4 regions of the Marinomonas sp. A3A genome follow, and region 4 is predicted to be linked to each of the others. Evidence: predicted binding sites of a transcription regulator. Region 4 holds the regulator's gene; each other region holds the start of a gene.
The links. The regulator LexA, encoded in region 4, represses DNA repair genes until DNA is damaged. The targets are predictions, from matches to a motif close to TACTGTNTANNTANACAGTA.
Positions count from the first base shown of each region.

Region 1 (6,031 bases), 2.1 Mb from region 4:
TTGCTGATGCAGAGATCGCTAACCCGGATCACATTATTGCGCACTTGGATGACACTGCTGAATTAACTATGCAGATCAAAGTCGCACGTGGCCGTGGTTATGAGCCTGCTGATGCTCGTGTTGCTGGCGACGATGAGACTCGTCCAATCGGTCGCTTGCAACTGGATGCCTCATTCAGCCCTGTTCGCCGTGTTGCGTACAGTGTCGATAATGCTCGTGTAGAGCAGCGTACAGATTTAGATAAGTTAGTCTTAGACATCGAATCTAATGGTACTATCGATCCTGAAGAAGCAATTCGTCGTGCAGCGACTATTTTACAACAGCAAATCGCGGTTTTTGTCGCCCTTGAAAGCGAAAGCGAAGCACCTGTTGTAGAAGAAGAGGATGAGATTGATCCAATTTTGCTACGCCCGGTTGATGATCTTGAATTGACCGTTCGCAGTGCTAACTGTTTAAAAGCAGAGAACATTTATTACATCGGTGATTTGATTCAACGTACTGAGGTTGAGCTTCTTAAGACGCCTAACCTAGGTAAGAAGTCGTTAACTGAAATCAAAGATGTTTTAGCACAGCGTGGTTTGTCTTTGGGAATGCGTTTAGAGAATTGGCCACCGGCTAGTTTGAAGGACGATAGCAAAGTTCTAGCTCGCTAGGTCATTGTTCCCTGACCACCGTAGTTTGGTAAGGAATGTAAAATGCGTCATCGTAAGAGTGGACGTCACTTAAACCGTACTAGCTCACATCGTAAAGCGATGTTTAAAAACATGGCTGCTTCTTTGTTCGAACACGAAGTTATTAAAACTACGTTGCCGAAAGCTAAAGAACTACGTCGTGTTGCTGAGCCATTGATCACATTGGCGAAAGTTGATTCTGTTGCGAATCGTCGCCTTGCCTTTGCTCGTACTCGTAGCAAAGATGCAGTAGGTAAATTGTTTTCTGAACTTGGTCCTCGTTACCAAGCTCGTCCTGGTGGTTATGTTCGCATTCTTAAATGTGGCTTCCGCACAGGTGACAACGCGCCTATGGCTTATGTTGAATTGGTCGATCGTCCAGTTACAGAAGCCGCTGAGTAATATCAGTTTGTAATAAAAAGCCGAGCAAATAGCTCGGCTTTTTTTTGCAAAAATTAAACTGATGTTCAGGCACAAAAAAACCGGTAAAAATTTACCGGTTTTTTATTTTCTATGTGATGACTAATTTAGCATATGTTTCAAGAATCGTCCTGTGTGAGACTTCTCTGCTTTTGCTATGTCTTCAGGCGTTCCTTCAGCGACTATGTATCCGCCGCCGCTGCCGCCTTCAGGGCCTAAATCTACGATCCAATCTGCTGTTTTTATCACATCAAGGTTATGCTCAATGACAACGACGGTGTTGCCGTGATCTCTTAATCGATGAAGCACCTTTAGCAGCTGTTCTATATCAGCAAAGTGCAGGCCTGTTGTCGGCTCATCTAGAATATAGAGTGTTGTACCTGTATCACGTTTAGACAGTTCTTTTGCCAGTTTAACTCGCTGTGCTTCACCGCCAGAAAGCGTTGTCGCCGCTTGTCCAAGGCGAATATAACCCAAACCAACGTCTATCAGGGTTTGTAGCTTTCTTGCGATAGAAGGAACCGGGTCAAAGAACTCTCTAGCGTCTTCAATGGTCATTTCTAAGCATTCGTGAATGTTCTTGCCTTTGTAATGGATTTCTAACGTTTCGCGATTGTAGCGTTTACCTTTACAAGTATCACAAGGAACGTAGATATCAGGAAGAAAGTGCATCTCAACCTTGATTACGCCATCGCCTTGGCAAGCTTCACAGCGGCCACCTTTTACGTTAAAGCTGAATCGCCCTGGCTTATAGCCTCGTGAGCGAGATTCTTGTGTCGCTGAGAACAGTTCCCTCATTGGAGTGAAGATGCCAGTATAGGTTGCTGGGTTTGATCTTGGTGTGCGTCCGATAGGGCTTTGATCAATGTCCACACACTTATCAAATAATTCTAAACCTTCAATACGTTCATGAGGCGCCGCTTTAAGTGTTGTTGCGCCATTAAGTGCTGTAGCGGCCAGTGGGTACAGCGTGCCGTTTATTAATGTCGATTTACCAGATCCAGAAACGCCAGTGATACAAGTCATTACACCGACAGGGATTTTAAGATCAACAGTATTTAGATTGTTACCTGTTGCACCTACTAACTTAAGGAATTGTTTGTCCTTGGCTTGATGACGAATAGCTGGAATGTCAATTTTGCGTTTGCCTGTTAGAAACTGTCCTGTAATGGATTCAGGACAATTCATTATGTCTTGTGGCGTACCACTGGCGATAATTTCGCCACCGTGAATGCCTGCGCCAGGACCAATGTCGACAACAAAGTCAGCGATACGTATGGCGTCTTCATCGTGTTCAACGACAATGACAGTATTGCCTAGGTCTCTTAGTCTGGTCAGTGTGGCTATCAGTCTTTCGTTATCGCGTTGATGCAAACCAATAGACGGCTCATCAAGGATATACATAACCCCCACTAAACCGGCACCAATTTGACTAGCAAGTCGGATTCGTTGTGCTTCGCCACCAGATAGTGAGTCTGCTTTTCGATCTAATGTTAGATAGTCCAAGCCAACGTTTACCAAGAAGGTTAATCTGTCTCGTATCTCTTTAAGAATTTTAGAGGCGATTTCACCGCGTGATCCTGGAAGTTCAAGTGTTTCAAAATACTTCAAGCATTCTGCGATTGGGTAGGTCACGACTTCCGGTAATGTTTGTTCAGCAATAAAGACGTTACGAGCAGACCGATTGAGTCGAGAGCCATGGCAATCTGGGCAAGGTTGAATGCTGATGTACTGTGAAAGGTCATCACGCACACTATCAGATTCTGTTTCGTGATAGCGACGTTGCAAATTTGGGATGACACCTTCAAATGAATGAGAGCGTGTCATTTTGTCGCCACGTTCATTGATGTAGATGAAATCTATTTTGTCTTTACCTGAGCCTTGTAAAATGCGTTTCTTGAAATCGCTCGGTATATCTTTGTATTTCGACTCTATGTCGAATCCATAGTGTTTCGCTAAGGCGCTAAGTTGCTGGTAGTAAAAAATACTACGTCGGCCCCAGCCTCGGATCGCACCTTCAGCAAGCGTTAGTGTTTCATCTTGAATGATTCGATCTGGATCAAACATTTGATGAGTGCCTAATCCATCGCATGTCTGGCAGGCACCATTTGGGTTGTTAAATGAGAATAGACGAGGTTCTAATTCCGTTAAGCTGTAACCACAAACTGGACAGGCAAATTTACTAGAGAAAATATATTCTTCTTGGTCATCATCCATATTGATGACTTTGGCGATACCGTCAGATAAGCCAAGACAAGTTTCAAAGGATTCTGCCAAACGAAGTTGTAGATCGGAGCGAACTTTGAAACGGTCAATAACCACTTCGATTGTGTGTTTCTTGTTTTTCTCTAATGCTGGCGCATCATCTAAGTCGACGACGATGCCATTGATTCGCGCGCGAATAAAGCCTTTTGAAAGTAGATCGCTGATAGTGTGTAAGTGCTCACCTTTTCGATCCTTGACGATCGGTGCAAGTAGCATCATCTTAGTTTCTTCTGGTAGCGATATAACTTTATCAACCATTTGTGATATGGTTTGCGCCTCTAGCGGCTCACCATGATCTGGGCAGCGTGGTTGTCCTGCACGGGCAAATAACAATCGTAGATAATCGTAGATTTCTGTTATTGTACCGACTGTTGATCGTGGGTTATGAGAGGTTGATTTCTGCTCGATAGAGATAGCAGGTGAAAGACCTTCGATGTGGTCTATATCTGGTTTCTCCATCATGGACAAAAACTGTCGAGCGTATGTCGAAAGGGATTCTACATAGCGACGTTGTCCTTCTGCGTACAAAGTATCGAAAGCGAGAGAGGATTTACCTGAGCCGGATAGGCCAGTAATCACCACAAGTTTGTCTCTTGGGATGTCTAGGTCCACATTTTTTAAATTGTGTGTGCGGGCCCCGCGTATGGTAATGGTATCCATGAGTCTCCAATGTGAAGTCGATCAACAGAAAGAAATCTGTCAGTAAATTAAATAACTGTCTATTTTTACAGTAGTTGAAATGGAGCTTCAACGGTATTTTTTGTAAAATTGACAATCTTTTTTCTTAACCACCTAGTTAAACGGTTGAAACCTCCTTATGGATCTACTTGAACGACGTTCAGTTCTTGCTTTAGCACTGATCTATTTATTCCGAATGTTAGGTTTATTCCTAATTATGCCCGTCATTAGTGTTGCAGCTGATGGGCTAACTGGAGCGGATGCAGCTTTAATCGGCACCGCGATCGGTATCTATGGCCTGACTCAAGCGAGTTTGCAGATTCCGATGGGGATGTGGTCGGATAAAATCGGCCGTAAACGTGTCATTATTATCGGGCTGTTGCTGTTTGCTGTAGGGAGTTTGATCTGTGCTAATGCGAGCAATATCAATACATTGATTGTTGGGCGAGCGGTTCAGGGCGCGGGCGCTATTGCCAGTACTTTAATGGCGTTATTGAGTGATGTAACAAGAGAGCAAAACCGTACCAAAGCCATGGCGATTGTCGGTATTAGTATCGGCGCCTCGTTTATGTTGTCTTTGGTATTAGGGCCTTGGATTTTTGCCTTGGTCGGACTTTCTGGGCTGTTTTATTTGTCCTTTGCATTATCTTTACTGGGCATACTCTTGATCATTTTTGCTGTGCCGAATATTGTCCAGCACACCTTTAAACGTGACACGACTCCGAGCCTTAAGGCTCTTGGTTTGGTGCTGAAAGACTCGAAACTACGGTTCCTGAATGTGAGTGTTTTGTTGTTGCATGCAAGCCTAACGGCGCTGTTTGTCACTGTGCCAAATTTGTTGATTCAACAATTTGATTTACCCTTGTCAGAGCATAGCTGGCTTTACTTAGCTATCATGGGTTTTGCCTTCGCAGGTATGCTACCATTGGTGATTATTGCCGAATCAAAAGGCAAGACAAAAGGTGTGTTAATCGCCGTAATGATTTTGTTGGGTTTAAGCTCGATATTGCTGCAATGGGCTCCTTACCTTTGGGTGTTTGGGGTGTTGTTATGGGTTTATTTTGTAGGCTTTAACTCACTGGAAGCTGTGTTGCCATCTCTTATTAGCAAGTTAGCGCCAGTTGGTTATCGCGGCACAGCGATGGGCGTGTTTTCTACCCATCAATTTATGGGATCATTTTTGGGTGGCGTTGGTGGCGGTTGGCTGCTTCAACATCATTCAAACAGTGGCGTCTTTTGGGTTGTCGGCGTGGTGTTTTTGGCTTGGTCACTTGTTTGTGCCATCCAGCCTGCACCTCGTCAGTTAAGTAGTCTGGCGTTTAGCCTGCCCAATATGACAGATGAAGAAGTAACGAAGTTGGCGGATCAACTTGCGCAAATCCAAGGAGTGGAAGGTATGCAAATTTTTAAAGATGAGCAAACCGCTTATCTGAAAGTCGATAAAAAAATATTAGACAAAGATGCTCTGGTGCGTCTGGCACCGCAAGTGCGTCTTTAAGTAAAACACTATTCTATCTTTTAGTTGGAGAAGAACGTCATGGCACGTGGAATAAACAAAGTAATTTTGATAGGTAACGCAGGCAACGATGCCGAAGTGCGTTTCATGCCATCTGGCGCAGCGGTTGCAAACGTTAACTTGGCAACAACAGAAAGCTGGCGTGACAAGCAAACTGGTCAAATGCAAGAGCGTACGGAATGGCACCGTGTGGCTTTTATGGATCGTGGTAATTTCCGTCTTGGTCAAATCGCAGGCGACTTTATTAAGAAAGGCTCTAAAGTATACGTAGAAGGTTCATTGCGTACTCGTGAGTGGGAAAAAGATGGTATTAAACGCTACACAACTGAAATTGTGGCGAACGAAATGCAATTGCTGGATGGCCGTGGCGATAACGCAGGGCAACAAGGTGGTGGTTACGACTCAATGCAAGGTGGTCAAGGCGGTGGCTATGGCAGTGCGCCGCAACAGTCAGCTGCTCCTCAACAAGGTGGATACGGTC
Region 1 is NZ_CP025532.1:4,299,958-4,305,988, reverse strand. Features, by position in the region: gene CYL31_RS20105 (DNA-directed RNA polymerase subunit alpha) at 1-653, shown strand, start outside; gene rplQ (50S ribosomal protein L17) at 696-1,073, shown strand; gene uvrA (excinuclease ABC subunit UvrA) at 1,194-4,016, opposite strand; gene CYL31_RS20090 (MFS transporter) at 4,174-5,532, shown strand; gene ssb (single-stranded DNA-binding protein) at 5,572-6,031, shown strand, end outside.
Region 1: uvrA (excinuclease ABC subunit UvrA) is a predicted target of LexA. The motif match lies at 4,070-4,089, and genes of this name have one in related genera.

Region 2 (6,031 bases), 1.6 Mb from region 4:
GAGATGATTCCCAATTTGACTGTTGCTCTTTGGTTTGAGTTAGTGTGTTTTGGATTTCACTTTTTTCTTCGCTAAGCTCGTAGTTTTGCATTTCTAATTCGGCTATACGTTTACGTAATGAGCCCATTTCTTCTACTGCTTCGTTAATACGTTGTTCTAGGTGGTGTAGTAGTTCGTTATTCATTGTATCTGTCCTAAAAAATAAAAATCGCCGTTTGTGTATGGGCGTAGTTGTATAAAATTACCAGGCAATCACGACATCCTGTTGTTGCACGTTTAATATATGAGAGTCAACAACGAGCTCTCCAACTGAAAAGTTAGGTTGCACCTGTTTTATTGTAACACTGATGTTTGCATTATTCAGCTGAGTTTGAGCAGATTGCAGCTGATTGAAAACCTCGTAACGTCGATAAACGTTGAATTTATCTCCTTGTTTAATTCCGGCTAATGATCCTGCTGCTATATGTATTCTATTGCCTTCTGTGCGAAAAATATTTGCTATGAAGGGTTGGCAACGCAGTTGTTCACTAGTATCTAATGCGCTTTCTTTGAGTGCCTGCTGAACAACTTTACCATAATGTACTGTCCAAAATTTTGCACTACCAAAACCTATCCTTGCGTGATCTGATATATCCCAATTACCTACTTCATTGTATCTATGTTCGAACAATAAGGCGCCACTGAAGCCATCATAAATATAGATATCGACCACAAAGTTTCTTTCTTTATCAATGTTTTCATCTAATAGGTCTTTGGCTTTCTTATCATCTGGATGCCTTAGGTATAGCTCCCCGATGTCTCTAATAACGCCGCTGACAATATATTGAACGCCTAGTTGTTCACTGATTCTTGTGACATTTGTCAGGGAGCCGTCATAATTGGTAGAGGATGGTGCGTTTATGAGGTCAGGATAAATTGCAATGTTAGTTGCTGTTAAGGCTCTTAAGTAGCCTTGTTTGTTTATTTCATCAGCTAAATCTTTTGGAAGCTCTCTGGAAATATTACTGAGCTCTCCCAATCTTGCTTGTTGAGGAACTTGTAATTCAAATCCTGTCACACCAACTGTTTTCTTGTAGTAGCTTGTTGGCCCTGTGCTGCACTGTGAATCTGGCGTGACATCTACGCGAGCTACAATAGTGAGGAAGTCTCCGTTTTGCTCCTCAGAAAGAATTCTAGCTTTTTGTACATAGCCTGAACTACGTATTTCTAAATTAGATTCGAGTTCACCATTATAGAGTTCATCTTTTATATTAACTCTGGATCCAGATTCTAAAACGGCTTGTTTTATAGCTTGTTGAGTGGCTCTATAGCGAGCGTCAGCAATATCATTATTATAAATAACGGCTTCACCGACAGCGGTAATGCTTTTCGCAAAACTGGCTGTTGATAATAAAAGCGTGATGGCTATGATTGGTAAGCGTTTCAAAAGTAACATCTGTTATTCAATGCTGTAAAAGTTGGTCGTTGGCGTTGTATTTTGAACATTCACGGCGCGATAACCTGGTTGAATTTTACAATTTGGATCGGATTGTATGTTGTTGGAGCCTAAACATTGACGAAAATTCTCTTGTAATGCCATTTCAACAACCGTTTCGAATGTGCCGTCTTCATGTTCACGTTGAGAAACGACTTTCGCTCCAACTAGGTAAGCATCAACATAGGTTCTTAACTCATCGTTTTGCATGACCATGTTGCTTAATGAACTTGAGCCATCAATTTTCAAACCATAGACTCGTTCTGATAAGTTTCTATAAGCATCTAACATAGAGCTGCGCATAGTCATAATGCGGGCTTGAGATTTTGTTAAGCGTCTATTAGACATCATTGCTGCGTAACCTGTGGCGGTAACAATGATTGGTTCTTGCTTGATAACAGCAATCGTGTTGTTTGCGTTTAAGGCACCATTCTGTACATAGGCTGACGAGCCGTTTCCTATTACGTTGCCGTTACAAGGAGCGACAGTAGTACAAGGCGTTCCATCTGCGCTTTGTTGGTAAAGACCTTGGCAACCAGCAAGTGTCATTGCACTTATGGTTATAAAAAAAATTCGAAGTGATAGTGTCATGTTGGTGCCCTTTGTATGAAATCTTTGCCTTAATGTCCTGCGTTGAAATAAGTGTGTTTTACATAGTGCGAATTCAACTGAACGACTTAGAACTGCAGGTGTTATTGTGAATAGTTTGCTTAAAAATCCTTTTATTTTTCAACATACCTAATCTAATGGACAAAATGTAAACCATTTTGCTCTCTAGCGTCCATGTTTGGGCGCTTAAAAAAGCGCTTTTTCTTTGTTTTTGATAGTAAAACTGTTATTTCAGCGCATATTTTTGAGTCTTCTCAATTATTTTACGTTCAGTGGCGTTTTTCTAGAAGGAACTTTACATATCTAATTGAGGTGGTGAAGGTGTTTTTGAGATGGTGTAGACTGTGTTTTTGTACAGTAATTTTTGGGATGTTATATTGCAGAATCGAAAGATTATTCATATAGATGCTGATTGCTTTTATGCTGCGATAGAAATGCGCGATGATCCAAATTTGCGAAATATTCCGATTGCTATTGGCGGTCCTGCAAGTGGCCGCAGTGTGTTATCCACTGCTAACTATGCTGCTCGTGTTTATGGTGTTCGTTCTGCTATGCCAACTTCTGTAGCAAAGCGCCTTTGTCCTGCTTTGCTCGTTATACCTGGAAACATGAATAAATACCGAATTGCGTCTGAGCAAATGCACGCTATTTTTCGAGAGTTTACTGATCTTATTGAGCCGCTATCGTTGGATGAGGCGTATCTTGATGTAACGCACTCACCGGATTTTCAAGGTAGTGCCACACGCATTGCAGAAGAAATACGCTCAAGAATATTTAAAGAGATAGGTATTACAGTTTCTGCAGGGGTGGCAACGAATAAGTTTATTGCTAAAGTGGCAAGTGATTGGGATAAGCCTGATGGCTTAACGGTTGTCACGCCAGAAAAGCAGTTTGAATTTGTTTCGAATGTTCCGGTGAAATTCATTTCAGGGATTGGCCGTGTTGCGCAAGAAAAGCTTGCAGCGCTTGGCGTGTTTAAGTGCTCAGATTTACAGGCGTTAGACTTTTCTGTTTTGCAAAAAAGTTTCGGAAGTATGTCATTTCGTTTATCTCAATTTGCCCTTGGTATTGATGATCGTCCAGTGACTGTTTCTCGGGAAAGAAAGAGTATTTCGGTGGAGCATACTTTTTCAAAAGATTTGCTTGATCTCAAAAAATGTCAGGCAGTTCTACCTATCTTGCTGAGCGATCTAAAAAAGCGTATGGCGGGAAGAGACTTCGAATCTCAGCTCAGCAAGTATTATCTCAAAGTAAAATTTGACGACTTTAAGCAGACAACAATAGAGCAACCAATTAAAGCCAAATTATCTGATGACGTGTTTTCACAACTACTGCAACAGGCTTATTCTCGGTCTCGACGCCCAGTTCGTTTAATTGGTGTCGGTTATCGTTTGTCTCCACCAGAGCCTCACCAATTAAATTTACCTTTTGTTTGAGTGTGTAAATTTTGATCAATTCCGTGATGCCTTACTATACTTAAGGGCGAATAATACGGAGGTGCTCATTATGTTGAAGCAACAGAGTAAGTTTGATTATACAAATCTAAGTATGCCTGATCCCTTGTCGCATCGGTTACGATTTGAAGTAGAGCAGACGTTGAGTTGTTTGTATGCAGATGCTTCTTTGGTGGATCAAATGGATGGATTGTATTTGCCTTTTTCTAATTGGTTGAGTCAAAAAGCTCATGCAGGTAAAGGTCCCTTAATTGTTGGCGTTGGAGGTGCGCAAGGGTGTGGGAAAACCACATTTTGTAGTGTTATTAGTCGAATTCTAAGTAAAGGATTCGACCTGAATTGTATTGTGATAAGTTTGGATGATTTATACAGTACTCGGCAAGATCGTATGAAGTTCGCTAGTAAAACAACCTCAATGTTTTCTGTACGAGGTGTACCTGGAACTCACGATGTAAGTTTTGCTCTTACGCTTTTTGAGCGATTGAAAAATCTTAAAGAGGGTGAGGTGATGAAGTTCCCTCGTTTTGATAAATCGATTGATGATCGAAAAGCGGTGCATCTATGGCAAGAAGTTCAGGGGCCTGTTGATGTAGTGCTATTTGAAGGTTGGTGTGTTGGTGCGCCGCCAATAGATGAAATGATGGATCAACCGCTTAATAAGCTTGAAGCAGAGATGGATGCCGATGGTCAGTGGCGTAATAAAGTGAATCAATTATTAAAAGATGACTACAGGCAGTTATTTGCACAAATTGATCTGATGGCTTGGATGCAAGCGCCAGATTATGAAGTCGTTTATCACTGGCGTAATAAGCAAGAGCGTGTTTTGGAAAATCACCTTCATGATATTCATGGCGTCTTACTGGATACAATTGACTTGAAGGTGATGTCTTCAGAAGAGTTGAAACGATTCATGCAATATTACGAAAGATTGACTCGTCACATGCTGGCGGTGATGCCAAGTAAGGCGGATGTGCTGTTTAAGTTAAATGAAAAGCAGGAAGTAACGGAGATGCGCTTTCCAGTTGAGCATTAAATTATGATATTAAAATGTCATTTAAAACGGTGGAGTGAAAGCAAGGTGTCGAGTGGGAAACGTCAATATGATAGGCTATTGCGAATTGCGATAGCCTATTTTTTTGGAGTGTTAAAAAATGACTGAATTATTGCCTTCTGTCTTAGTGGAAACAAACGAGCAGCCTGACGCCGCTATTATTTGGTTACATGGTCTTGGATCAGACGGTCATGATTTTGAGTCTTTGGTTCCTGCTTTATCTTTGTTGCCAACGTTAAAAGTACGCTTTGTTTTTCCTCATGCTCCACGCCGTCCTGTTACGGTAAATGGCGGTATGGAAATGCGAGCATGGTATGACATTTATGAAATGACGCTAGAACGAAAAGTTGATATGGAAAATATCGATGAGTCATGCCTACAAGTTGAACAGTTGATACAAGATCAAATAGATAAAGGAATTGCTCCAAATCGAATTATTTTGGCAGGATTTTCACAAGGCGGAGTTATTGCTTATCAAACCGCTTTGCGAACTAAGCATGTATTAGCAGGTATTCTTGAACTATCAACTTATTTAGTTAATGGTGATGAAGCGCCTGAAGCAGATGTCTGCCCTAACGGGAAAACGCCGATTCTTATTCATCACGGTTTGCAGGATCCTGTGGTTGCGCCAGTGCTGGCAACTCAAGCAAGGGATCTTTTAGTATCTAAGGGGTATTCTGTCGCTTATCAATCTTATGATATGCCTCATTCTGTATGTCCTGAGCAGGTTCAAGACATCTCTCATTGGTTAAATGCGAGATTGGCGTAGCAAGTTTGGTTAAATTTTCTCGTCTTATTTAAGGAGCTTTATAGTGTCTAATCATTATGGTGAGTGGCTTGATTTTGCGAAAAATCTAGCGATTAAGGCTGGCGAGATGATCGTTGAGGCGCGAGAGAATGCAACCTTTGTGCGTGACTACAAAATGGATCATGAGCTAGTTACCTCGACTGACATTGCGGTTGACCAGTACATATGTAATCGCATAGTTAAAAGCTATCCTTCACACCGTATTTTGTCAGAAGAGTCTTCGCCAAATATAGAGCTTGGCAATATTGGCGATGACATACCTATTTGGGTGATTGATCCGATTGACGGTACAGTGAATTTTGCACATGGTCATCATCATGTGGCGGTTTCTATTGGTCTTTATATTGGTGATCAGCGAATTTTAGGTGTGGTAAATGCTCCCTTTTTAAAAGAGTGTTTTTGGGCTGTGAAGGGGTCGGGTGCTTTTTGTAATGATAAGCGCTTGACTATTTCTGGAGCGCAAGAATTAAGGAATGCATTGGTTGCAACTGGGTTTCCTTATCAAAAAACAGCGCTAGCGCCGATTGTAGAAAGGGTTTCACATGTTTTGCACCATTGCCAAGATATTCGTCGTAATGGTTCTGCCGCACTGGATTTATGTTGGGTGGCTGCTGGTCGTTTGGATGCGTATTTTG
Region 2 is NZ_CP025532.1:3,780,091-3,786,121, reverse strand. Features, by position in the region: gene CYL31_RS17805 (cell division protein ZapB) at 1-184, opposite strand, end outside; gene CYL31_RS17800 (flagellar assembly protein FlgT) at 242-1,435, opposite strand; gene CYL31_RS17795 (LPP20 family lipoprotein) at 1,439-2,065, opposite strand; gene dinB (DNA polymerase IV) at 2,461-3,519, shown strand; gene CYL31_RS17785 (hypothetical protein) at 3,590-4,570, shown strand; gene CYL31_RS17780 (alpha/beta hydrolase) at 4,689-5,357, shown strand; gene CYL31_RS17775 (inositol monophosphatase family protein) at 5,401-6,031, shown strand, end outside.
Region 2: dinB (DNA polymerase IV) is a predicted target of LexA. The motif match lies at 2,424-2,443, and genes of this name have one in related genera.

Region 3 (6,031 bases), 1.5 Mb from region 4:
GCCAGCGATGGCATGACTATGGTCGTGGTAACGCATGAAATGGGCTTCGCTCGTGAAGTGGCAGATCGCGTAGTGTTCATGGAAGAGGGCGAGTTAGTGTTCGAAGAAAGCCCTGAGCGCTTCTTTAGTTCTGATAACCCACGTCTACAGCGTTTCCTTGGGCAAGTCCTCTAGGGAAGGTACGAACAAGTCCTCTTGTCTCAGCATGTGGATAAAAGCCTGTTTTTCGAGGCGAGTGCCGAATGGGAATAGTGGTTCTATTTTCGAGGTGCTCAACAAAGAATACAGGCTTTTAGAGCATGCCCTGCGGGTCTTTCAGAGAAAACGCCACATGTTGTTGCGACTCTTTGAAAGGTACCTACATTCCTTCAGAGTCGCGCCTTATTTGACGATTTCTCTGAAAGACTGAGTCTTAGTAGACTTATTCGCACCTTCCCTAGTATTGATGACAAATCTTGGCCACAATTGTTGGTCAAGATTCTCTCCTTGTTTGGATATTCATCATGAATAAGAAATCCCTTCCTCCATTAAATTGGCTGCATACCTTTGAAGTATCGGCTCGATGTCTTAATTTCACTCATGCTGCTGAAGAGTTGTGCTTGACCCAAGGAGCAGTGAGTCAGCAGATTCGTTTGTTAGAAAGCCATTTGGGGGTGTCGTTATTTAAACGTTTGCCACGTGGTTTGAGTTTAACGGAAGAAGGGCGTTCTTACTTTCCCGTGGTAAAGGACGCTATTTCTCGTTTAGCTGTCGGCACGAACGAGATCTTTACCCAACATGATAAACAAACCATCAAAATTTGCGGGAGCTTGTCGTTCTTTTCTCACTGGTTAGCGCCCAAATTGGCTGATTTTAGTGTGACTTATCCTCAATACGATATTCGCTACGTGAGCAATATTTGGGTACAAGCATTAGACGATGAAGATGATATGGAAATTCGCTGGGGACATGGCGAATGGACAGGATTGATCTCGCAGCGACTGACTTGGGATCGCTTGGTGCCTGTTTGTTCACCTGAATTGATGGCGCGATCACCTTTGTTGGAGCCAGCGGATTTAGCGAATCATTCGCTTCTGCATGTTATCGGTTACGAAGAGGGGTGGGGCTATTGGCTGAATATAATGGGTGTGGACATTGTTGATTCGTCAGTGGGCATGCAATTCGATACGCTTGTTTCTACATTGCGCATGGCAGAACTTGGGCAAGGTGTGGCCTTGGCGCGTTCTTCTATGGTTGAAGACATGTTGAATGAGGGAAAACTAGTCGCGCCGTTTGGACAAGGCATTGAAGCCAGTGAATCGTTTTATTTAGTGCGACGATCTGGTGCTGAATTACATGGTGCTGCGGCTGTGTTTTTCGATTGGTTGGTTAGACAGACTCATATGTCTAAATAAGTGTCTTATTGAAAATAGGTGATCTGTTGATTGAGGCCTTTCGTATAATGCATATCATGGTTATTACTTAAGGGCATATTTTGACTCCAGACTATATTTTGACTCCAGATAAGTCACGAATTATCGAAATGGCTTGGGAAGATCGCACGCCATTTGAAGCCATTCAAACTCTTTATGGTCTTTCAGAGCCTGATGTTATTTTGTTAATGCGCAGCAATCTAAAATCTAAAGCCTTTAAAAATTGGCGGGCTAGAGTATCTGGGCGTGCAAGTAAACATTTGGCGCTGCGCAATCCTGATGTTTCTCGTGGTTACTGTAAAACGCAGTATAAAATCCGCGCTAACAAAGGTTACTAATTATTTGAGCCATTATTAGCTTCGGAGTAATGAAAGTGATGCTGCATTACGCGGCATCACTTTCACGAAAATCGACTAGTTCGTCATCAAACACTACGTTGCTTTCATCTTCGTTATATACCACATCTTCATCTGGTTCTATCACTAGGTCTTCAAGCGTTTTTTTAGGCGCAGTTTCTGCTAGATCAAGCTGTGCGCTGGCAGCCTTGTTTGCTTTTTTAGTTTTCTGAGGGCTTTTCTTTTTGTTACTAAAGACGTCTAAAATAGAGTCTTTGTTCTGTGCAAGATACATGGAAAGCGCTTCTTTTTGACTGTGATCTCCAGCTAGTTCGCTTTGATCCAAAATCTCATATAGCGCTTCAGCAGTATCCAACAATTTGTCGTACGCATCGGCTTCCGCTTTTGAAGTAAACGTCATTTTTTCGATTCCATCGCGTTCTACAACATATTTGATAATTACAGGCATAATCCACCTCGTGAAAAATAATACTGTATAAATATACAGTTATTTTTCGTTGTTTGTCTAGCGCTTTTATTTGTTGATCCTAACAATGATTGTTAAAGTAGCCTGCTCAATAAAGGAAACACTTTTTATGCCTGTTGATTTTTCCCAATTAGACTTTTCCATTCTGATGGATCACGTTGAGATTGTTTTAACAGTCGCTTGGATTTTATTGTCTTACATTGTTCGACGTTACACTAAGCGCGCTATTCGACTCCATCAAAAGATTGAACACGATAAGAAACGTCAAAGAATTAATACCGTCGACAATATATTTAACCTGTTTTTGGTGGTTGGTCTGGTTCTAATTTGGTCATCTGAATTGCAAAATATTGCTATCTCAATCGCCGCCTTCATGGTGGCATTGGTTATCGCAACGAAAGAATTTATCGCCTGTATCGTTGGTGCGTTTTATCGCGCTAGTACACGGCCGTATCAAGTTGGTGACTGGATACGTATCGCTAATTATGAAGGTGAAGTGACCGACAGTGACTGGCTATCGACAACCTTATTTGAAGTCGACTTGAAAGGAGCAAGTTATACTTATACAGGCCGGACAACGGTTGTCCCGAATAGTGTTTTATTGCAGCATACAGTGCAAAATTTAAACTACATGCGCCGTTATGTGACGCATACGTTTTCTATTTCTCGTCATGCGGATGATGTGAACTTGTTTACGATAAAAGAACAGATTCTCGATAAAATTCGCCAATACAGCGAGCATTTTCACGATGTGGCTATTCGTTATAACAGCCTCATTGAGAAACGTTTGGACATCAAGATTTCAGGCCCCGAGCCGCGAGTTCGAATTACAACAACGGTTGAAGGCTATAACGTTTTTACTATTTCATTGTTCTGCCCAACCGATGAAGCGGTTGAAATAGAGCAAAAAGTCACCGAAGATTTTATGAGATTCTGGTATGAAAAACGCGACATGAATGCTAACGGAGTACAGGAAGAATGATGCGATTTACTCGTACTATTGCAACTCTTATGCTGATATCAACTTCAGTGCTTTTGGTCGGTTGTAATAGCTTCCGTGTCAGCGAAGATGATGTAAATAAAGAAGTTGCTAAGCAATTAGCTCAGCCACAGGAAAATCATATTCAGCTGACTTTAGACAGTAATACCCTCAATCTGGACCTTTTGGTAACATCTGCACAGATCGATTTTACCGAGCGCGATGGTGGTCTGGTACTTGTTGATCTTATGAGTAAAATGACCGGTACTTTAACTGCATTTGGTCAGACTTTTTCACTGACTACAAATGTGAACCCTTCTTTTGAATCTGGTGTGAGAATCGAAGAAGATCGCTTGTATTTGGTCGCGCCAAAAATCACCCAAATTGAGGTAGAAGGTTCAAGCTTTAACGACAAAATGCTGCGATCTACTTTAGGATCCTTACATGATGATTTTGAAAAGGCGCTGGTGCAGTATTTTGATGAACATCCAGTCTACGTACTAAACCATTCTCCATTTGAAAAAACCGCCGCGTCCTTGGTGAAAGACATCATTATTAAAGAAGATTTCTTAGAGCTTTCTATTTTTTAGGTAAGACGGGTCTAGGTAAGTTTCTACATAGTCACTATAATGCCCCAATACTACAGAACCCGATAGACTAAGCCTTAGCGCTTAATTATTGAATTAAAAATGAGGAAACAGCATGTCGATTGCAGACAATCAAGTCGTTCAATTTCACTATACTTTGCGTCATGGCGAAGAGTTGATCGAAACTTCTGCGGGTAAAGATCCAGCGGCGTATTTACATGGCCACGGTAATGTTATTCCAGGGCTTGAAAAAGCAATGGAAGGAAAAGAAGTCGGTGACGAGTTTGAAGTTACCGTTGCTTGCGCTGATGCCTATGGTGAGCGTCATGAAGATCGTCAGCAACAAGTACCAGTCAAACATCTACAAGGCGCGAAACGCTGGAAAGCTGGCATGGTTGCTATGGTGCAAACCGACAAAGGTATGCGTCAGGTAACCGTCGTGAAAGTAGGTTTGAAGCACGCCACGGTTGATTTGAATCACCCATTGTCTGGTAAAGACCTGACTTTCAACATTCAAATCGTTGACTCTCGTGAAGCGACGAATGATGAAATTGCTCATGGTCATGCGCACGGTGTTGGTGGTCATCATCACTAAGAGCAAAGCTCTTTAAGTATTGTTGTTTACAAAGAAAGCCCCTGTTATGGATGACATAGCAGGGGCTTTTGCGTTTTATCCTTTTATTTTTTGAGTTGTGAGGAAACGACTGATTTGAATCAAGTAATCGCAGCAAATAGTTAAATTTAATAAGAATCGTTATCAACTACTTGACAGGTCTCGCCTTCATGCACATTATTGATAATAGTTATCATTTATGTTGTTAGATTTTCAGAGGGCAAAGCGATGAGTCATTATTTAGTGCCATTTTCAGTACTCGAGCAGACCATTCAGGGCGGGCAGTGTGCAGATTCCCCAGAAGTGCTCTATCATTATTTGAACTTAACAGAAGAGTACGCTGAGCGATTGAACATTACCGATGCAACTTTGCTGCATCAAAGAGTGTTTAATGTGTTGCTGGATACGGTTTGTGATACCAGTGTTGCGCCTCACTGGCGCCAGACTTGTTTAGATAAGGTGTATTTGCCCTTGTCACACCTCAAACATTTAATTGTGACGTATCAAGATGCCAAGAACTATTTCAAGATGGAGCATAATTTACGAATTTTGAGCCATTACTTTATTTCTTCCTTCGAACAATAAGGACATCATTTACTAATGAAAATGCGTATTGAAAAAGATAGCATGGGCGAATTAGAAGTCCCAGAAAAAGCACTCTATGGCGCCCAAACACAACGAGCCATTAACAACTTTCCTATCAGCGACGAGCCACTTCCAGAAGCCTTTATTCGCTCTCTTATCTTAATCAAGGCCGCCGCTGCACGAGCTAATGAATCCCTTGAATGCATAACGCCTGAAATGTCTAAAGCGATTCAAAATGCCTGTGACGAACTTCTAAACACCGATGATTTGATGCAGCATTTTCCTGTGGATGTATTTCAAACAGGCTCGGGTACCAGCTCGAATATGAATGCTAACGAAGTGATCGCAACCATTGCCAGTAAAAAGTTGGGAGCACGCGTTAATCCAAATGATCATGTGAATTATGGTCAAAGCAGCAACGATGTTATTCCTAGTGCTATTCATGTCAGCGCCACATTGGAATTAACTGGTCATCTTTTGCCTGTATTGGTTCATCTAAAAGACACTATTCTAGAGAAAGGCACAGCTCTGGCGGGATACACTAAAACTGGCAGAACACATTTGATGGATGCTATGCCAGTTCGCATGGATCAAACCTTTCATGCTTGGGCGGCTCAGCTGCAAGATCATATCGATAACTTAACCTATCTGGAGAACAAAACGACTCAATTGGCGCAAGGAGGTACCGCAGTGGGAACGGGTATTAATGCCCATCCAGAATTCGCTGAACTATTTGCCAAAGAACTGTCTAACCTAACAAATGTCACTTTCAGCCAGGGTAATAACTTTTTTGCCTTGATTGGTTCTCAAGATACTGCTGTTGCCTTATCTGGTCAGTTAAAAGCGGTAGCGGTGACTTATATGAAAATTGCCAATGACCTTCGTTGGATGAATTCTGGCCCATTAGCAGGGTTAGGTGAAATTTCCCTACAAGCCTTGCAACCAGGTTCATCTATTATGCCAGGTAAAGTGAATCCAGTGATTCCAGAAGCAACGGCTATGGTCGCGGCGCAGGTGATAGGTAATGACGCGG
Region 3 is NZ_CP025532.1:3,662,286-3,668,316, reverse strand. Features, by position in the region: gene CYL31_RS17225 (amino acid ABC transporter ATP-binding protein) at 1-174, shown strand, start outside; gene CYL31_RS17220 (LysR substrate-binding domain-containing protein) at 504-1,394, shown strand; gene CYL31_RS17215 (TIGR03643 family protein) at 1,475-1,750, shown strand; gene CYL31_RS20880 (YebG family protein) at 1,797-2,216, opposite strand; gene CYL31_RS17205 (mechanosensitive ion channel family protein) at 2,344-3,216, shown strand; gene CYL31_RS17200 (DUF1439 domain-containing protein) at 3,213-3,803, shown strand; gene CYL31_RS17195 (FKBP-type peptidyl-prolyl cis-trans isomerase) at 3,916-4,395, shown strand; gene CYL31_RS17190 (hypothetical protein) at 4,642-4,998, shown strand; gene CYL31_RS17185 (class II fumarate hydratase) at 5,014-6,031, shown strand, end outside.
Region 3: CYL31_RS20880 (YebG family protein) is a predicted target of LexA. The motif match lies at 2,238-2,257, and genes of this name have one in related genera.

Region 4 (6,031 bases):
GTAACTGGAAGGCTCACTACGAAATTCTGCCGGGTAAAGAAAAGGTTGTTGATGAATTAAAGCGTTTGGCAAAAAATGCTGACACCATCTATCTCGCAACCGATTTGGATAGAGAGGGAGAGGCAATAGCATGGCATCTTCGTGAAGCCATTGGTGGTGATGATAGCCGCTACAAGCGAGTGGTATTTAACGAAATTACAAAAAAAGCCATCAAAGCAGCATTTGAAACACCATCTGAATTAGATATGGATCGGGTGAATGCTCAACAAGCTCGTCGTTTCTTAGACCGAGTGGTTGGCTTTATGGTGTCACCGCTACTTTGGTCAAAAGTGGCGAGAGGTTTATCAGCTGGCCGAGTTCAATCGGTTGCTGTGCGATTAATTGTCGAGCGCGAAAAAGAGATTCGTGCGTTTATTCCTGATGAGTTCTGGGAATTGGATGCAATGCTTGCGACGCCATCGAAAGAAGTTATTAAATTCGAGGCTGCAAAATACCAAGATAAAGAATATCGACCCGTTAACAAAGCGCAATCTGATGAGCATGTTGCTCGTTTAAATGATGCGAAATACCTAGTTAGTAGTCGAGAGGACAAGCCAACAAGCAGCAAGCCATCTGCGCCGTTCATTACTTCTACGTTACAACAAGCGGCAAGCACTCGCTTGGGCTATGGTGTTAAGAAGACCATGATGCTTGCTCAGCGCCTGTATGAAGGTGGTTATATCACTTACATGCGTACTGACTCGACCAATTTAAGTGTTGATGCGGTAGAGGCGTTGAGAGGCTATATTCTTTCCAACTTTGGTGAGGCTTATTTACCAGCTGATCCTATTCGTTACAGTAGCAAAGAAGGCGCTCAAGAAGCGCATGAAGCCATTCGGCCTTCTGATGTGAATGTGCGTGTGGATGATTTACTTGGCATGGAAAAAGACGCGCATCGCTTGTACGATCTGATTCGTAGCCAATTTATGGCCTGCCAAATGACGCCTGCGGAATACACCTCTACAACTATTACTGTGACCAGTGGTGAATACGAGTTTAAAGCCAAGGGACGTATTTTGCGCTTTGATGGTTATACTCGCGCTATGCAGACGGTTGCTAAAAAAGGCGAAGATAATATTTTGCCAGACGTGGGGCAGGGTGAATATCTGGCGCTTAAAGAGTTATTGCCTGAGCAGCATTTTACTAAACCTGTAGCACGTTTTAGTGAAGCAAGTTTGGTTAAAGAGCTTGAAAAGCGCGGAATTGGCCGCCCATCAACTTATGCCTCTATCATTTCTACGATCCAAGATCGTGGTTATGTGCGTGTTGAAAATCGTCGTTTTTATGCTGAAAAAATGGGTGATATCGTTACTGAGCGCTTGGTCGATAGCTTTAATTCTTTGATGAATTTCAGTTTTACGGCTCAAATGGAAGAGCAGCTAGATGATATTGCTCAAGGTAATAAAGATTGGATTAAAACGCTTAATGCGTTTTATAAAGATTTTAGCTCGGTGTTAGCTAAAGCAGAATCGCCAGAAGGCGGCATGATGCTAAATGAGCCAACGCCAACAGACATAGAATGCCCAACCTGCTCTCGACCAATGCAGATCCGTACTGCGAGTACAGGTGTGTTCATGTCTTGTTCTGGTTATGCCTTGCCTCCAAAAGAGCGTTGCAAAGCAACCATCAACTTGACTCGTGGTGATGAAGCGATTGCCGTAGATGATGAAGAAGGCGAATCTAAAGCGCTTATTAATAAGCATCGATGCAAAATTTGTGGCTCGGCCATGGATAGCTATTTAATGGATGAGCATCGTAAACTTCATGTTTGTGGTAATAATCCGGCTTGTTCTGGTTACGAAGTAGAAACTGGTGTCTTTAAAATTAAAGGCTATGATGGCCCGACTCTTGAGTGCGATAAGTGTGGATCAGAAATGCAGCTTAAAACTGGCCGTTTTGGTAAGTACTTTGGCTGTACTAACGATGAGTGTAAAAATACTCGTAAGTTACTGAAGAGTGGTGAAGCTGCGCCACCGAAGATGGATCCAGTACCAATGCCCGATCTTGCTTGTCAAAAAGTAGAAGATCACTATGTGCTTCGTGACGGTGCAACGGGTTTGTTTTTGGCGGCAAGTCAATTTCCACGTAAACGCGAAACTCGTGCACCGTTGGTTGAAGAATTGCTCCCATACATGGATCAAATAGATCCTAAGTATCATTTTTTTGCAAAAGCGCCTAAAAAAGATTCTGAAGGTCGCCCAGCCATCATTCGATATAGCCGTAAGACGAAAGAGCAATATGTCATGACGGAAGAAGAAGGCAAGCCAACAGGTTGGAAGGCATTTTATGTTGGCTCTAAATGGGTGATTGAGGAAGGTAAGAAAAAATGAGCGGAGCCAGTTTAGCTAGCTTAACCAATCAAAAACTCGATACGGCAAGACGCTTTATTAAGCAGAGTCAAGACAGTGATGAGGCATGGTTAAAAGTCGGGCTGGAAAGCTCGGCTATTTTTCAGTTAAGAAGTGCTCTTAATGGTTTGCTGAAAGAAGTCACTGCCGCTTATTCGTTATCTGGGTCGCTGGATGTTGTTAAGTTATTGGTTGAGTCAGAAGATAAGCAAATTGTTATTCCTGTATTGGCAGAGTTGGCGGACTTGTCTTCGCGAACAGATTCCTGGTGTTCTCAGTTGAATCAAGCGTATTTGGTTCAGTTTGAATGCCGTTCTTCTATGTCATCAGTGGTACAAAGTGACAATCTGATTGGCCGTGGAAGTGATGCGGGTGCGTCTGTGAGTTTCTATTTGACCAAGTTGGTCGAATTGGTATTACGTTTTAGAGAAGAGTCATCAGAGTATTGAATATGAAAGAGTCCTACCTAGAAATTGTTGAGCTGGATAATGGCGATATTGTGCTGCGTCCAGCCAGTGAAGATGGTGAGGAAACCGTTCCATTAGCAACATTGCAGATTTCAGATGATACTCGATCTTATTTAAAAGACCGTTACTTTGAGTTGGCAAAATGTATGTTCCATGCGGGCATTGATTTTGTATATTCAGATGATTCGTTTTTTGATGAAGATTCAGAGTATATTGATGACGAAGATTTCCGTCCTAAGATTTTGCACTAAATCATCTTTGATGATGTCGATGGAATGAAGTATGAACTGAAATAAAAAAGCGAAGCCTAAGCTTCGCTTTTTTATTTACAAGGTGCGGATTTGGAGGGTCTTACTTAAAGCCCTTGACGAATCACACCAACAGATAAACCTTCAATGGCGAACTCTTCGCTTTCAAGGTCGACAATGATGTCGTTGAATTCTTCATTCTCTGGAATTAGTCGAACGATACTGCCTTTTTGCTCGAAGCGTTTAACCGTTACTTCGTCACCAATACGGGCCACGACAATTTGGCCGTTGCGCACTGTGGTGGTTTTATGGACGGCTAATAGGTCTCCTTCCATGATTCCGATGTCTTTCATGCTGGTTCCCGAGACAGACAAGAAGTAATCGGCTTGTGGAGAGAACATGTTTGCAGGGATGTTCACATGGGAAGCAATGTTTTCCTGAGCTAAAATAGGGTAACCTGCAGCGACTTTGCCGATAACAGGTAAGCCAAGGTCCGCTGTTGGGTCGTCATTTGAAGCACGATCAATTAAGCGTATTCCCCTTGATGCGCCAGACAGCATCTCTATTGCACCTTTTTTACTTAAGGCCTTTAGATGCTCTTCGGCGGCGTTAGGAGATTTAAACCCAAGCCGGCGCGCTATTTCTGCTCTAGTCGGTGGAAAACCTGTTTCACTAATAAATTCGCGAATGGTTTCTAGTACGTCAGATTGTCTTTTGGTTAATTTAATCATAGGTTATCTGGTTGTTTATACAGTTACTGTTATTATATACAGCATTCCTAACTATACTCAATGATATAAATGCTTTCAGACGAACTAAAAAAACAGATTCAACTTGCATACCGAGCATCTTTAGATGCGAAGTCCCATAAACCAAGGGCTGGACAGCGCCAGATGATTGGTGCGATCGCTCGAACCTTGGGTAACATTAAGCAAGGCTCGGAAGGTGAGCGCCTTGAAGAGAAGCATGTTGCCGTTATCGAGGCTGGAACAGGCACGGGTAAAACCTTGTCTTATTGTCTTGCGGCGATTCCTATCGCAAAAGCCCGTGGTCTCAAATTAATTATTTCTACTGCAACTGTGGCGCTTCAAGAGCAGATTTTGCATAAAGAATTGCCTGATTTGCTTGAGCATACAGAGCTGACTTTTAAATACACTCTTGCGAAAGGGCGAGGGCGTTATTTATGCTTGAATAATCTTGAGGGGTTTCTGAGCTCAGAAGAGCAGTCAATGGACGATATGTTTGCTGGGCTTTTTGAGCAACATCTACATTCAGATGATATCAATACGGTTCTATATCAAGAAATGGACGCAGCTTTGCAAAAAGGCGATTGGGACGGTGATAAAGATAATTGGGCTGGCATCGTTCGAGATCAAGATTGGCGTCGCTTAACCACAGATCATCAGCAATGCACCAATCGTAATTGTGCTAATTATTCGGCTTGTCCATTTTTTAAAGCGCGTGCTGAGATTGAAGTGGCCGATGTGATCGTTGCCAACCACGATTTGGTGTTGGCTGATTTGTCATTGGGCGGCGGTGCAATACTGACACCACCAAAAGAAACCATCTATGTTTTTGATGAGGGTCATCATCTTCCTGATAAAGCGATAGGGCACTTTCGTCATGAAGTTCGTTTGCAGCAAAGCATTACTTGGTTGCGTCAGTTGGAAAAAAATCTGGTTAATTTGAAGCAAGAGCTAACAGACGATGTTAGTTTAACGGGGCAGTTATTATTAAAAATCCCTCAGCAAATCCAAAGCATTGTTAACTTCATCCAATACGCACAGCAAGGTTTAGCTCCTTATATTCAGGGCTTGGGCTTGGACCAAGAAAATAATCAACACCGATTTGAATTCGGTCAGATTCCAGATGAGCTGCGTCAGTTGTCTTATAGTTTGCAAACGTCTTATCAAAAATTATTCAACAATATTGAAAGCATCCAAGACGAATGTAAAAAGACTAAGCAAAATGAAGGGATGGGCGTGACACCTGAAACAGCGGAAACTTGGCAACCAATTTTGGGTGTCATTCTTGGTCGTTTAGAACAATGCATTGGGCTATGGCGTTTGTATTCTACCGTTGATGATCAGAACTACCCTCCTAATGCTCGTTGGTTGGTGTTATCTGGTCAAGGGATGGAGCAAGATATTGAACTCGGTGGTTCTCCTATTCTTGCGGCGAACACATTAAAGCAGCAATTGTGGGATAAATGTTTCGGTGCTGTTGTTACGTCTGCTACGTTGACGGCGTTGAATCAATTTCATCGTTTTAATATGCGCTCAGGTGTGCCTCGCGAGAGCGAATATCTGCGCGTTATTAGTCCGTTTAATTTTCAAGAAAATGGTCTTTTAGTGGTTCCAGATATGGAGAATGAACCTAATAGAGTAGAGCAACATACCGCCGAAATTGTTGCTTATTTAGATAAGCATGTTAATACGGAAAAGGGCAGTTTGGTGTTGTTTTCGTCTCGACGTCAGATGGAAGAAGTGGCTCAGTCTGTGTCTGCTGGTTTGCAAGAAATACTCTTGATGCAAGGTGAGCAATCTAAACGAGTTATTTTAGATTCGCATAAGTCTCGTATCGATGACGGAAAGGGGAGTTTGCTGCTAGGTTTAGCCAGCTTTGCCGAAGGTGTGGATTTGCCAGGTGATTATTTGACCTGCGTGTATATCGCCAAGATTCCTTTTGCGGTACCAGATGATCCCGTTGAAGCGACACTCGCTGAATGGATTCAGAAGCGTGGTGGTAATCCATTTATGGAGATAACCATACCGGATGCCTCTTTACGCTTAGTGCAGGCGACTGGACGGTTACTGAGAAGCGAGAAAGACACGGGTGAAATACATATTTTGGACAAGCGCTTGCGGACTAAACGTTATGGTTTGCAGTTAATTAATAGCTTGCCGCCGTATAACTATCAGTAGCTTTG
Region 4 is NZ_CP025532.1:2,172,527-2,178,557, forward strand. Features, by position in the region: gene topA (type I DNA topoisomerase) at 1-2,369, shown strand, start outside; gene CYL31_RS10040 (DUF6586 family protein) at 2,366-2,836, shown strand; gene CYL31_RS10045 (hypothetical protein) at 2,839-3,105, shown strand; gene lexA (transcriptional repressor LexA) at 3,210-3,833, opposite strand; gene dinG (ATP-dependent DNA helicase DinG) at 3,903-6,026, shown strand.